Linked DNA regions of Ancylothrix sp. D3o. The protein of the gene in region 1 interacts with the protein of each later gene in a pairwise test. Links are inferred from orthologs where the notes say so. Each region holds a gene or a part of one and is shown in the gene's direction. Other genes may lie near its edges. The genes, in order: gyrA and gyrB.

Region 1 (6,793 bases):
AAATCGATAACTGGCGAAATATAACGGAATGGCTCAACGAAGCCGGCTATAAATCCGAGCCTTCTTCTAAACGAAACCTTAAAAATAACTTGCCAGAAAATAGCTCGATAAATATAACTAATGTATATTGCGAAAACAATCATATAAAAATAGACGCATTTGTACACATAACTATACCCATCCCTTCCACACTCTGCATCGAAAACCTAGACCTCAAAAACGAAGATAATAATATTAATTAAACCTCTGTAACCCTTTAAATTTGGCGAAAAAACACACAGAGATAGCCGCTAGATATCTAGGCAGAAACTTCTTCTCAACCCCCCGCAAAAAAACCGGCTTTCTCTCAAAAACTTAAAAATCTCAACGAGATATCTAAGAAGAAAACCGGTTTCTAAGAAGCAATTTAACCCTTATTCTTAATCATCATCACATCCACAATTTGAACCGCCTTCTCTTCTGGAATATTCAACGCCTGATGCAATTGCGACAAAAAATCTTGCTCCTCCTCCGTCACCACACCATCCGCCAAAACCAAATCACAAGAAACAGCAAAAGCAGTCGCGTGTAAATCTTCAGGAAGCGAAGACTTTGCCGCATTAAACAAAGCACCCACCCCTTCCCGCTTTAAAATATTCAGCAGTTTATCAAACATTCGCCGCATCACATCATCCGAATAACTCCGAAACAACTTCATCCGCGACAGAGTAAAAGACATCCCCCGCGCTTCCTCATCCGAAAGATATCCATCGGAAGCAATAGCCGCTAACGTAATCGCCGCAAACGCTTCCGCTGGACTCAGCATTTCATTCGCTTTACTTTGAACACCCAAAACTTTATCAAATAAACCCATTATCGTTTCCTCCTAGTGATAGGTAATTCGGGATTGGGAAATCTTGATGTCTGACTGGAAATTGGGGAAAACAAGAATAAATTAAGACATGATCTAAGCGCGTTCTGCTGAAGTTTAAAAATGCGAAAATTCCGCTTAAACTTCCTCTTCTTCCTCTACTTCTTCGAGCAAAGCATCAATAATATCTTGGGCGGCTTCTTCGTCTAACTCCAAAGCTTCCGCCAAAGCACCTAAAAAACTGTCTTCAGACTCGTCCACTACCTCATCCGATAAAACAACCGCCGCCGCTACCTCAAACGCACTTTCGACCATATCTTCGGAAAGACTATTGACAGCAGTGTTAAACAAAACCCCAAGTCCTTGTTGATTGATAATGGCAATAATCTTATCCAACACCGCCTGGATATCTTCGGCAGCATATTCATCAAAAAGCCCGTAGTTGTTCACTACATCGGTGAGTATTGCATTTTCTTCATCGGTTGGCTGTCCGTCTGCAAAAAGTGCAACAGTTCCAATGGCAAGGACGGCTTCTTCTGGAGTAAACTCGGTGTCGAGTTCTTCTTCTACCGCAAAAATTGCATCATATCTTCCCATGATTTTTTCCTGTGTTGCTTTGGTTTGAAAGGATATCGCAGCGGAATAGACTATTTACTGTCTGTAATCCACACACGAATCCCTGGCAATTGTTTTATAGCAGCAAAGCATAACAAATGTACAGGCTCTCAACCTGGAATTTTCCCCAAATAATCGAGAAAAAAGTAAAAAAAATATTAAAGTTTTTTAGGGCTGCGGGTGGTTTGCCGGTGGGCAGAGCAACGGCCTACGAAAGGCTCAATTTTTTATCAAGAGGAGGTAAAAAAAGGCAGCTTTTTATTATAAACAACGTTCAACGGTGGCAACAACAGACTGGGCCAAAGCTTCCAAGTCATAGCCGCCTTCTAGGCCAAATACAATCTGGCGAGTTAATTGCAAACAATAATCGGTAAAAACTCCAAAATCTTGTGGTTGCAATTCAACACCGGCCAGAGGATCAGCCGAATTTGCATCATAACCGGCACTAACCAATAATAAATCGGGCTGAAAATTCTGGAAAAAAGGAATTACTTTTTCTTCAAAAGCTTGGCTGTATTCCTCAATTGTACTCCCCGGCAAAACCGGCACATTTAAGACATTGTTATAGGGGCCATGTTCCGCCGCACTGCCGGTGCCGGGGTAGGCGGGGGACTGGTGCAAAGAACAAAAAGCAATGGCCGAATTTCCCTGCACCAAAGCTTGAGTGCCATTGCCATGATGCACATCCCAATCCAAAATTCCTACCCGTTTTATTCCCCCTTTTTCTAAAGCATAATGAGCGGCAATTGCTGCATTAGAAAATAAACAAAAACCCATCCCCGTTGCGTATTCAGCATGATGTCCGGGGGGACGCACAAAAACAAAAGCCGGATCGCCGGTTTGCAATACCCGATCTACCCCATCTAACCAAGCACTAACAGCCAATAAAGCCACCTCATAACTGCGAGGAGAAACAGGAGTATCTGGGTCGATATGGCCGCCGCCATTGTCGGCTATTTCCTTAACCAAACGAATGTAGTCTGGGGCGTGAATTTTCTCCAGCAAAGACGTCACCGGCCTCACAGCAACCGGTGTAGGTTCGCGCCAGTCAATTTCATTTGCCCAGGGAGCAGTTTCAAGCGCGTGAACAATCGCTCGCAGCCGGTCGGGGCGTTCTGGATGAAAACGGCCTGTCAAGTGTTGCAAAAATTCTTCTGAATAAATAACCGGGATCATAATCCACCCAAACTATCTTTATGCAAGCCCCCAACAGAGGCGTATTAGTGACGAAAAAAAACAGTCAAATTGTGATAGAATATTAACAATATTTGCCCAAAATTCAAGCAAGCTGGGAAACCTTCCAGCATTTTTTGAATTATACCAGCAAAATCCTCACAATTTTTTGGAGTTTAGCCCAGTATGACCTATTCCTCCGAGCGGATTATCCCAACGGATCTACGCCACGAGATGCAGCAGTCCTATCTGGAATACGCGATGAGCGTAATCGTAGGACGAGCGCTGCCAGATGCCAGGGATGGTCTGAAACCCGTACACCGGCGCATCCTCTACGCTATGCACGAATTAGGCTTAAGCCCTGATCGCCCCTTTCGTAAATGCGCTCGCGTCGTGGGGGAAGTGCTGGGTAAATACCATCCACACGGGGACACGGCGGTGTACGATGCCCTAGTACGGATGGCGCAAGACTTTTCCATGCGCTCCCCCCTGATCAACGGACACGGCAACTTTGGCAGCATCGACAATGACCCACCGGCAGCCATGCGTTACACGGAATGCCGTTTACAAACGCTGGCCAGCGACGCGATGTTACGAGACATCGACTCGGAAACCGTTGATTTTGCCGATAACTTTGACGGTTCCCAACAAGAGCCCGTTGTCTTGCCGGCCCGCATTCCCCAACTGTTGCTCAACGGTTCCTCTGGGATCGCCGTCGGGATGGCGACCAACATCCCCCCCCACAACCTCAGCGAACTGGTAGACGGTTTAGTGGCGGTGATCCACAACCCGGAAATTACCAACCAGCAGTTAATGCAGCACATTCCGGGCCCAGACTTCCCCACCGGCGGTTTAATTTTAGGCGTGGGCGGTATCCGTGATGCCTACACCACCGGACGCGGTTCGATCACCATGCGCGGCGTCGCCACTATCGAAACCGTTGAACACCGCAACCGGCCCGACCGCGAAGCAATCATCATCACTGAATTACCCTATCAAACCAACAAAGCGGCGTTAATTGAAAAAATTGCCGAAATGGTGAATGAAAAACGCCTGGAAGGTATTGCAGATATTCGGGATGAAAGTGACCGCGATGGAATGCGAATTGTCATCGAATTAAAACGCGATGCTTACCCCCGCGTGGTGCTGAATAACCTCTATAAGCAAACGCCTCTGCAAAGCAATTTTGGCGCAAATATGCTGGCGTTGGTGAATGCGGAACCCCAAACTCTAACCATTAAAGATTTCCTCACTGTTTTCTTAGATTTCCGGGTTGTAACGATTACCCGCCGCACCGAACATGAACTGAGAAAAGCTGAAGAAAGGGATCATTTATTGCAGGGTTTGTTAATTGCTCTGGCAAATTTGGATGCAATTATTCGCCTGATTCGCCATGCGGCTGATACGGCCACTGCTAAACAAGAATTAATAACCGATTACGGTCTTTCCGAACAACAAGCCGATGCAATTTTACAAATGCAATTGCGCCGGCTGACGGCTTTGGAAGCTGAGAAAATACGCAAAGAACACGAAGATTTGCAAGAGCAAATTGCTGATTTGCGCGATATTTTGGCACGGCGTGAACGGATTTTGCAAATTATTGAAAGCGAAGCGCTGGAGATTAAAACAAAATTTGCTACCCCCCGTCGAACTGAAATTCAGCACGCCGAAGGTGAGATAGATGAAACGGATTTAATTGCTAATGAAAAGGCTTTGATTTTGTTAACAGAACAAGGCTATATCAAGCGGATGCCGGTCAGCACTTTTGAGGCTCAAAACCGGGGCACTCGTGGCAAAGCCGGCAACAAAATGAAAGAGGATGATGGTGTTGAGCATTTCTTGACTTGTTGCGACCACGACACGGTTTTATTCTTTAGTGATCGGGGTGTTGTTTACTCGATTAGTGCTTATCAAATTCCGACCGGTTCACGGACTGCTCGCGGTACTGCTATTGTGCAGATGTTGCCAATTCCGGTAACAGAAAAAATTACCTCAATGGTGGCGGTTAGTCAGTTTAGCGAGGATGAGTATTTGATTATGCTCACGAAGGCCGGTTTTATTAAGAAAACTGTGCTTTCTGCTTTTAGCAATATCCGCGCTAATGGGTTAATTGCTATTTCTTTGGAAGAGGGCGATCAATTGCGTTGGGTACGCCTTGCGCGAGCCGAGGATAGTATTATTATCGGCACTCGTAAGGGTATGGCTATTCATTTTAAAGCTGATGGTGCTCAGTTGCGACCAACGGGACGCACGGCGCGGGGTGTTAAGTCCATGAAATTCGCCAAGGATGATGAATTGATTAGCATGGATATTTTGCCCGGCTCACTCATTGCTAACCTCGCTCAAACGTCGAATGAAGAGGCGGAAATTGAGGATGATGAAGAGATAGATGCTGTGGTGGAAGAAACGGAAACCAATGCTTTGGAAATAGAGGCTATTGGCGAAGAATCTGAAATCACAGAACAAGAAGCTGATTTGAATACTCAGCAGGGATTGTGGATTTTGGTGATTACTACCGGCGGCTATGGGAAACGTGTTCCTTTCTCGCAATTCCGCTTACAAAATCGGGCCGGTAAGGGGGTAATTGCTACTAAGTTTAAGTCTCGTCGCAGTGGCGATCAGTTAGCTGCTTTGCGGGTGGTAAATGAGGGCGATGAGTTGATGATGGTGACAAGTCGCGGGATTATTATTCGTCAAGCGGTTAATGCTATTTCTCCTCAATCTCGCAGCGGAACTGGTGTCCGGGTGCAGCGTTTGGATGAGGATGATGCTATTGCTGCTGTGGCTTTGGTTCCTCCTTCTAATGGTGAGGAGGAAGAGGTGGCAGAATAGGTTTTTTGCAAAAGTCTATAGCTTTTTTTATTAACCGCAGATGAACGCAGATAAACGCAGATAAATAGGATGAGTTTATGGGCTTTTGCAAGAGGTTTGATGATGTTTAAGTTGGGGAGTAAAAATGTAGGGATGTCTGTTTTTTACTTTTTACTTCCCTTTTTTGGGGGGGTTTTAATGGGAGTGACAACTTCGCCGGTGGAGGCTTGGCCGCTGGCTTGGGTTGCTCTTGTTCCTTTATGGGTTTGTGTGAAACGGCAGGCGGAAAAAGGGTGGAAGTTTTTTGTTTTGCTTCCTTTGCTTTGGGCTTTTGGTTATCATGGGGTGGCTTTGTTTTGGATTACTGGCATTCATCCGATGACTTGGATGGGTGTGCCTTGGTTGGCTAGTTTGGCTATTGCTTTTTTTTGCTGGGTTTTTATTACGTTTTGGGGGGCGGCTTTAGTTACATTTTGGGCTTTTTGTCTAAGGTTAATTGTTAAGAAAAAGCCTAAAGTTTCGGGTTGGTTGTGGGTGTTGACGGGGACGGCTTTATGGTGTTTTTTGGAGGCTGTTTGGAGTAGTGGCCCGCTTTGGTGGACTTCGCTTTCTTATACGCAAAGTCCGCATAATTTGCTGATTTTGCAGTTAGGAAAGATTGGGGGGCCCACTGCAATTACGGCGGCGATTGTTGCGGTTAATGGTTTGATTGCGGAAGGGTTGATGAAGTGGGATAAAAAAGCCAAGATGCGCCGTGATTTGGTGGTGGCGGGTGGTATTTTGGTTTTGCTACATTTGACTGGTTTGGGGATTTATTTGCAGCCGGTGGCAACACCGTCAGAAATGGCGTTGAAGGTGGGGATTATTCAAGGCAATATTCCGAATACGATTAAGCTTTTTGAGAAGGGTAAAAATCGGGCTATGGATAACTATACGAAGGGTTATCAAGAATTAGCTCTGAGGGGGGTAGATGCGGTTTTAACGCCTGAAGGTGCTTTGCCCTACTATTTTGATGATTTGAAAAATGCACCGATTTTTAAGGCGGTTTTAGATAAGAAAGTTGTGCTGTGGTTGGGGGCGTTTGGTGAACAGGGTTTAAGTTATACGAATAGTTTGTTTACGGTGATGGGAAATGGGGAGGCTTTTAGCCGGTATAATAAGGTTAAATTGGTTCCTTTGGGGGAATATATTCCTTTTGAAAATGTTTTAGGCAAGTTGATTGATCGGCTTTCTCCTTTGGATGCTCACATGGCGGCGGGAAGTTCAAATCAGGTGTTTGATACGCCGTTTGGTAGGGCGATTATGGGAATATGTTATGAGTCTGCTTTTGCGGAACATTTTCGC
Region 2 (6,553 bases), on another replicon or contig:
TTCGCTTTTTTCTCCGGCTATGCGAGAGGTGGGTCTAACTAAAATTTTGGGATCTTTGTTAAGGTTGAGCGGGCGTTTGCTCGATAGGGCTAAGGTTTCTGGTTTTAGCTCTTTTATTGCGGCTGTGGCGGCTTTGATGTCTGGGTCGCTATCGCTGTTCGGGTGTAGGCTTAGCGATAGTTGGGTGATGTCGGCCAGGCGTTTCACTTCTTCGCTGTCTAAGTACCTGCCCATGATCAGGGTACCGCGACTGGGGCCGGTGCCTTCACTGGGGAGGATCGGTTGGGAGGCTATGAGGATCGGCCCTTCTGGTAACATGACGATGCCTGCTATTTGGCTATTTGACTGCGGCTTTACCAGCAGGGGACTTTTTGCTGTCAGGTGTTTTTGTAAACTCTCGGAAACGGGTACTGCTGCTTGTTTGTTGAGATTGTAGCCTTTGCTATACCGGATTTCTCCTTTGCGATCTAGCAATAGCAATGCGTTTAGTCTCAGTTGGTTGAAGGTTGTATCACCAAAATTTGAGCGGATAAATTCTTGGGCGGCTGGGCTTTTTGCTTTGGCTTGGCTGATAAAGTTGTAGGTGTCATCCCATTGGGCTTGGTCTTGGGCTAGGGTATCTAGGTTTGACAGGTCGTCGTTTATGGCATCCAGGGCTCTGGCTAGGTCTTTTCTTACTCCCTGGCCTTCAAGTTTTTGAAAGTCTCTCAATAAAATTGTTGAGGCGGTCGCAGATAGCACGACGTTTAGGGTGACTAGGGCTGCTCCTACGATTAATAAGGTTTTTATCCGAAGTTTCATTGTTAATGCCCCTTTATTTTTACACCGGCCACTTTTTTATGGTTATGTTCGTTTTTTTCCAGATTTTTTAATGGCTGTTTTTTTAACGTATTTTTTTTCCCTCCGGTTTTTGGCCCACAGGTGTCGGGGTTGCTTTTTTTGTCGGTTGGGTCTTTGTTTATCGCCATTCTCCTACGCCCAAACTCTTGTCTTTTGTGGGACACCGGCCCATTCACTCTGCTGCAAATCAGCCAATCTCTGCCTTAATGCTTGATCGCCTCTCTACTGCTATTGCCGGTCTGTTTCCCCCAGGCTTTTGATGCACCCCGAATCTCTGATTATTCCCAGTCAACGCGCTTTTGTTTATTTTGGCGAGGCCAAACAAGCTTTTATTCGCTCTCAAAGACGCTACTGGTAATTCGATTTATTTTCTCAACTATATCATTTCATCTTTTATTTTTATGGGTGGTTTTCTAAACATTTATTTCAAGGGCTGAGGTTTTTTATTCTCTGTATTTTGTTCTCTGTTTTTGGTCGTTCATTTCTGGGACAATGCCGGTTTGTCTATAATCGATGATTTTCTGCTCTGGCCTGCGATTTTTGTTTGTGTTGCTTGCCTTTAACTTTCTTCTCTCCCCCTCTGCTCTTTCCTGACGAAGGCATCAGCTAATCTTACATCTCTTTCCTAGATCAACTTCATTTTGATATAATAATTAATTGGCTAATTATAACTATCCCTAGAATTGTATATTACGAGAATTACCCTAAATTATATTTTCAGGAATTGGGGCTTTTTATCCGAACTGTCGGGATATTTCCTGCGTCGATAAATCCGGGTGTCTCTAAAAAATATTGTCGGTTAATAGAGCTATTTTTTCATGGAAATCTGAGGCACCGGCATCTAGCCATTGAATTTCTGGAATCGCCCGAAACCATGTCCGCTGACGTTTGGCAAATTGGCGGGTATGGAGAACGATTAAATCTTTCGCTTCTTGAAAAGAAACTTGGCCGGTTAAATATTGCTTGAGTTCTTGATAACCTAGGGTAGCAAGTAAGGGAAGATCCCAGCCATATTTTTCGGCTAAATATTTGATTTCATCTAACCAACCGGCAGCTAACATTTTTTCGGTGCGCTGTTCGATGCGTTGTTGCAAAATTTCGGGCTGACAATCTAAACCTATTTGTAAAATTGGATAAGGAGGAGGATTTTCGCCTTGCTGTTGGGAAATTGGCCGGCCGGTGACATAAAATACTTCTAGTGCTCGCAAAGTTCTAACAGGATCATTAGGATGTATTTTTTGGGCAGCATGGCTATCGATTTGTTGCAACATAGCGTAAAGTTGATTTTGGCCTAAAGATTGTAGTTGCTGGCGTAATTCTGGATGTGGTGAAACTCTGGGAATTTTTAAACCGCGTACTATGGCTTTGATGTAGAGGCCGGTGCCGCCGACTAATAAGGGAATTATGCCTTGCTGGTGGTAGTCGGAGATCAGAGTTTGGGCTTGTTGTTGGTAATCTGCTACGGTGAGGGTTTCGGTGGGGTGGCAGATATCGATGAGGTGGTGGGGGACAATTTGCCGGTCGATGGCGTTGGGTTTGGCCGTGCCAATGTTAAACTCTTTATACACGCAGCGGGAATCGGCACTGAGGATCACAGAGTTGAGTTGTTTTGCTAGTGAGATTGCGGTTTCTGTTTTGCCGGTGGCGGTTGAACCACAAATAACGATCAGCTTGGGTGACATCTGGAGTAGGGGCCGGTGGATAAAGGATCGGTGTCTTAAGGATAAATTTAAAAGAATTAGCCCCTAGTGGGAAACTGGGGACAGGCAGGCAATTAAGCAGCGCGATAAAATCTAAAATCTATAATTTGTTTGATTGGCACGACTAAATCTAAAATCTAAAATACTCTTACTACATCCCTCAAATAAAATTTTCAGGAAATGGGGCTTAATGCGTCTGTAAGGCTTTTGTGCTACAATTTTGTTATGTTTTCTCTTTTTGAAGTCCGAGGGGGCTTCAAGGCCATTACAGGAGCTAGTTTTATATGACCAGCAGTTACAGCGCCGATCAGATTCAGGTTTTGGAAGGTCTGGAGGCGGTTCGCAAGCGACCGGGGATGTATATTGGTACAACCGGCCCGCGAGGACTCCATCATCTAGTGTACGAGGTTGTGGACAACTCCATCGATGAAGCGCTGGCGGGTTATTGCACGCACATTGAAGTTGACATTAATTCCGATGGTTCTGTTACTGTAACCGATGATGGCCGGGGTATTCCAGTAGACACTCACTCCAAAACCGGCAAGTCTGCTTTGGAAACCGTGCTAACTGTACTACACGCCGGTGGTAAGTTTGGCGGTGGCGGCTACAAAGTTTCTGGGGGGTTACACGGGGTAGGGGTTTCGGTGGTGAATGCGCTGTCAGAATGGGTAGAAGTAACAGTCTGGCGGGATAATAAAGTTCATACCCAACGCTACGAACGAGGAAACCCCAAAACTGAATTGGCATCGAAACCGAATAACGAAAATCGCACCGGCACGCGGGTTTGTTTTATGCCGGATATCGAGATTTTCACGAATAGCATTGAGTTTGATTATACAACTCTGTCAAGCCGGTTGCGCGAGTTAGCGTATTTGAATGCGGGGGTAAAAATCACCTTTAGCGATCACCGCCTAGAGTTGTTGAAAAACCATGAACCTCGCATTGAAACTTACTGTTATGAAGGCGGTATCCGCGAGTATATTGCTTATATGAATGCGGATAAACAAGCACTCCATGAAGAAATTATTTTTATCCAAGGAGAACGCAGTAACATTCAAATTGAAGTAGCGCTTCAGTGGTGCGTAGATGCTTACTCAGATAACGTTTTAGGGTTTGCAAATAATATCCGTACCATTGATGGTGGAACGCATTTAGAGGGGTTGAAAGCGGTTTTAACTCGTACTATGAATGCGGTTGCTCGCAAACGCAATAAACTGAAAGAACACGAGGCCAACCTCGGCGGTGAGAACGTGCGGGAAGGCTTAACCGCTGTGATTTCTGTAAAGGTGCCTGATCCTGAATTTGAAGGGCAAACCAAAACCAAGTTAGGTAATACGGAAGTGCGGGGTATAGTTGATTCTCTGGTTGGGGAACATCTCACAGAGTATTTAGATTTTCGCCCCAATGTTGCCGATGCGATTTTAGAGAAGGCTATTCAGGCGTTTAAAGCGGCGGAAGCAGCGCGCCATGCGCGGGAATTGGTACGCCGCAAGTCGGTTTTGGAGTCTTCACCTTTACCCGGTAAGTTAGCTGATTGTAGCTCTAAAGATCCTTCTGAAAGTGAGATTTACATTGTAGAAGGTGATTCGGCGGGTGGTTCAGCGAAACAAGGACGTGACCGGCGCACCCAGGCGATTTTGCCTTTGCGCGGTAAGATTTTGAATATCGAGAAAACCGATGATGCCAAAATCTACAAAAATACCGAAATTCAAGCGTTGATTACGGCCTTGGGTTTGGGGGTGAAGGGAGAGGAATTTGATTCTTCACAATTGCGTTATCATAATATTATTATTATGACTGATGCTGATGTAGATGGCGCTCACATTCGTACTTTGTTGCTAACTTTCTTCTACCGCTATCAACGAGCATTAGTTGAGCAAGGTTTCATTTATATTGCCTGTCCTCCGCTGTATAAAATTGAACGCGGAAAGAACCATCAATATTGTTACAGTGACCGGCAGTTGCATGACTATATTAATACCTTGCCGGCGAATGCAAATTACACAATCCAGCGTTTTAAAGGGTTGGGTGAAATGATGCCTGAACAGTTGTGGACTACTACGATGAACCCTGAAACTCGTTCTTTGAAACGGGTGGAAATTGAGGATGCGGCGGAAGCTGATCGGGTGTTTACAATTTTGATGGGTGATCGAGTTGGCCCTCGTCGTGAATTCATCGAAACTTATGGCCCTAAATTGAATTTGATGGATTTGGATATTTAGGTATTTGTAGGGGTGGGCCGGCACTTCTGCACTGGCCCCTCGATTTTAAAAGCTGGAAAACATCAAAACCAAGCTCGCTTTGGCGGGCTTTTTTATTGGAGATTTGTTATAGTTTGAAAAAAGGGAGTCACATCAATTAAACGAACTCCTAAAAATAACAGCAAAACCGCAGAAAACGAATGAATACAACTGCAACTCCTGTTAGCGTGACTTCCCAAAATTTAAACGTTGAAAGGGAAGAGACTGGCACTTTACCGGCCGGTGGTAGTGATGCAAATTTCTTTGATTGCAAAGAAGTTTGGTATCCCGTTCATTATGTGGAAGATTTGACTAAATCTAAGCCTAATAAGTTTACGCTTTTAGGCAAAGATATTGTGATTTGGTGGGATAAGAAAGGGGAATTTTGGAGTGTTTTTGAGGATAAGTGTCCCCATCGGCTTGTGCCGCTTTCGGAAGGGAGAATTAATGAGGAGGGGTTGTTAGAATGCCCTTATCATGGTTGGGCTTTTTCGGGTTCAGGAAATTGTGAGTTTATCCCGCAACAAGGGGAAGATCACACGGCTGAACAATCAAAACGTGCTTGTGCAAATTATCTGCCGGCTACAGTGCGTCAAGGGTTGTTGTTTGTCTATCCGGGGAACCCTGAAAATGCTGCTAAAACGGCGGTTCCTGTTGTTGACCCGTTAGAGGATGGTTCGCCGGAGTGGGTTTGTATAAATACGTTTCGAGATTTGCCTTATGATGCTATCACTTTGTTAGAAAATGTGATAGATGCCAGTCATGTTCCTTATACACATCATGGGACGGTGGGAAATCGGGGTTATGCGGGGCCGGTGCAGTTAGAGGTGGTAGAATCGAGCAAGCAAGGGTTTAAGGGTGTGTGGCAAGATGGGCCGCGAAAGGGCTCTTTAGGCCGGCAAGATACCACTTTTATTGCACCTTGTTTGATGTGGCATGATTTAACTTCTAAGAAGTTTGGCCGCACTTTAACGGTGGTTTATGCAACGCCTACTCGCAAGGGAGAATGCCGGCTTTTTGCACGTTTTCCGTTTAAATTTCCCTCAAAAATTCCGGGGTTTTTCATTAAATTAACGCCGCGTTGGTATTCACATTTAGGTCAGAATACGATTTTGGAAGATGACCAAATTTTCTTGCATTTGCAAGAACGTTATCTCGAACAATCTCAAAACCGCAATAACTTTGCCAAAGCGTATTATTTACCCACAGCAGCGGATAGTTATGTTGCAGAAATGCGTTCTTGGATGCAGCAATATAAAGCTGATCCTTTCCCTGGGGAAACTTTGCCACCGGCTTTGACAAAAGAACAATTACTCGACCGCTATCATTCTCATACGATAAACTGTGCGAGTTGTTCTGCGGCTTTGAAGATGATTGAGAAGTTAAAATTAGCCTGTATTGTGGTGTTAATTTTAGCGTTGGGAATGACCCCTTTAGCAGCCGGTTTTGTGACGTGGGGTTTGAGTTTCGTAATTTTGGCCGGTGGGGGTTTGTGGCTGTATTTAAGTAAGCTAGAAAAGCGGTTTTATGAGGGAGAAGAATTACCGAGTCGAAATAGGCCGGTGAAGAGTTAAAAAACCACCGGTAGAGACGTTCGCAGCAGTTAGTCTGTACGTTCCAGCGCAAAGACGTAAAGCGCGGAACGTCTCTACATCTGCATTTATCTGCGTTAATCTGTAGTGGGGCAGGCATCCTGCCTGCCTAACATCTGCGGTTAAAAAAATCTTCATACCATCAAAACCCAATCTAGCATAAACCGGCTTTCTTAACTGG

What was found.
Region 2: the proteins of gyrA (region 1) and gyrB interact in binary tests that used the Escherichia coli proteins (3 or more experiments, as listed by UniProt). The link is inferred for Ancylothrix sp. D3o from one-to-one orthologs.

Annotation. Positions count from the first base shown.
Region 1 is NZ_JAMXEX010000024.1:19,720-26,512, forward strand. The notes cover bases 2,455-5,670. They hold gyrA (DNA gyrase subunit A), read left to right. Parts: upstream 2,455-2,824; coding sequence 2,825-5,470; downstream 5,471-5,670. Other genes in these bases: NG798_RS23400 (histone deacetylase), read right to left, coding at 2,455-2,641; lnt (apolipoprotein N-acyltransferase), read left to right, coding at 5,540-5,670. Outside these bases: NG798_RS23385 (helix-turn-helix domain-containing protein), read left to right, coding at 1-242; NG798_RS23390 (tellurite resistance TerB family protein), read right to left, coding at 407-853; NG798_RS23395 (tellurite resistance TerB family protein), read right to left, coding at 989-1,447; more of NG798_RS23400, read right to left, coding at 1,727-2,454; more of lnt, read left to right, coding at 5,671-6,793. UniProt on the Escherichia coli protein: A type II topoisomerase that negatively supercoils closed circular double-stranded (ds) DNA in an ATP-dependent manner to maintain chromosomes in an underwound state.
Region 2 is NZ_JAMXEX010000008.1:132,703-139,255, forward strand. Bases 2,318-5,293 are described here. They hold gyrB (DNA topoisomerase (ATP-hydrolyzing) subunit B), read left to right. Parts: upstream 2,318-2,824; coding sequence 2,825-4,762; downstream 4,763-5,293. Other genes in these bases: miaA (tRNA (adenosine(37)-N6)-dimethylallyltransferase MiaA), read right to left, coding at 2,318-2,522; NG798_RS15455 (Rieske 2Fe-2S domain-containing protein), read left to right, coding at 4,942-5,293. In the rest of the region: NG798_RS15440 (response regulator), read right to left, coding at 1-801; more of miaA, read right to left, coding at 1,623-2,317; more of NG798_RS15455, read left to right, coding at 5,294-6,354. UniProt on the Escherichia coli protein: DNA gyrase negatively supercoils closed circular double-stranded DNA in an ATP-dependent manner to maintain chromosomes in an underwound state.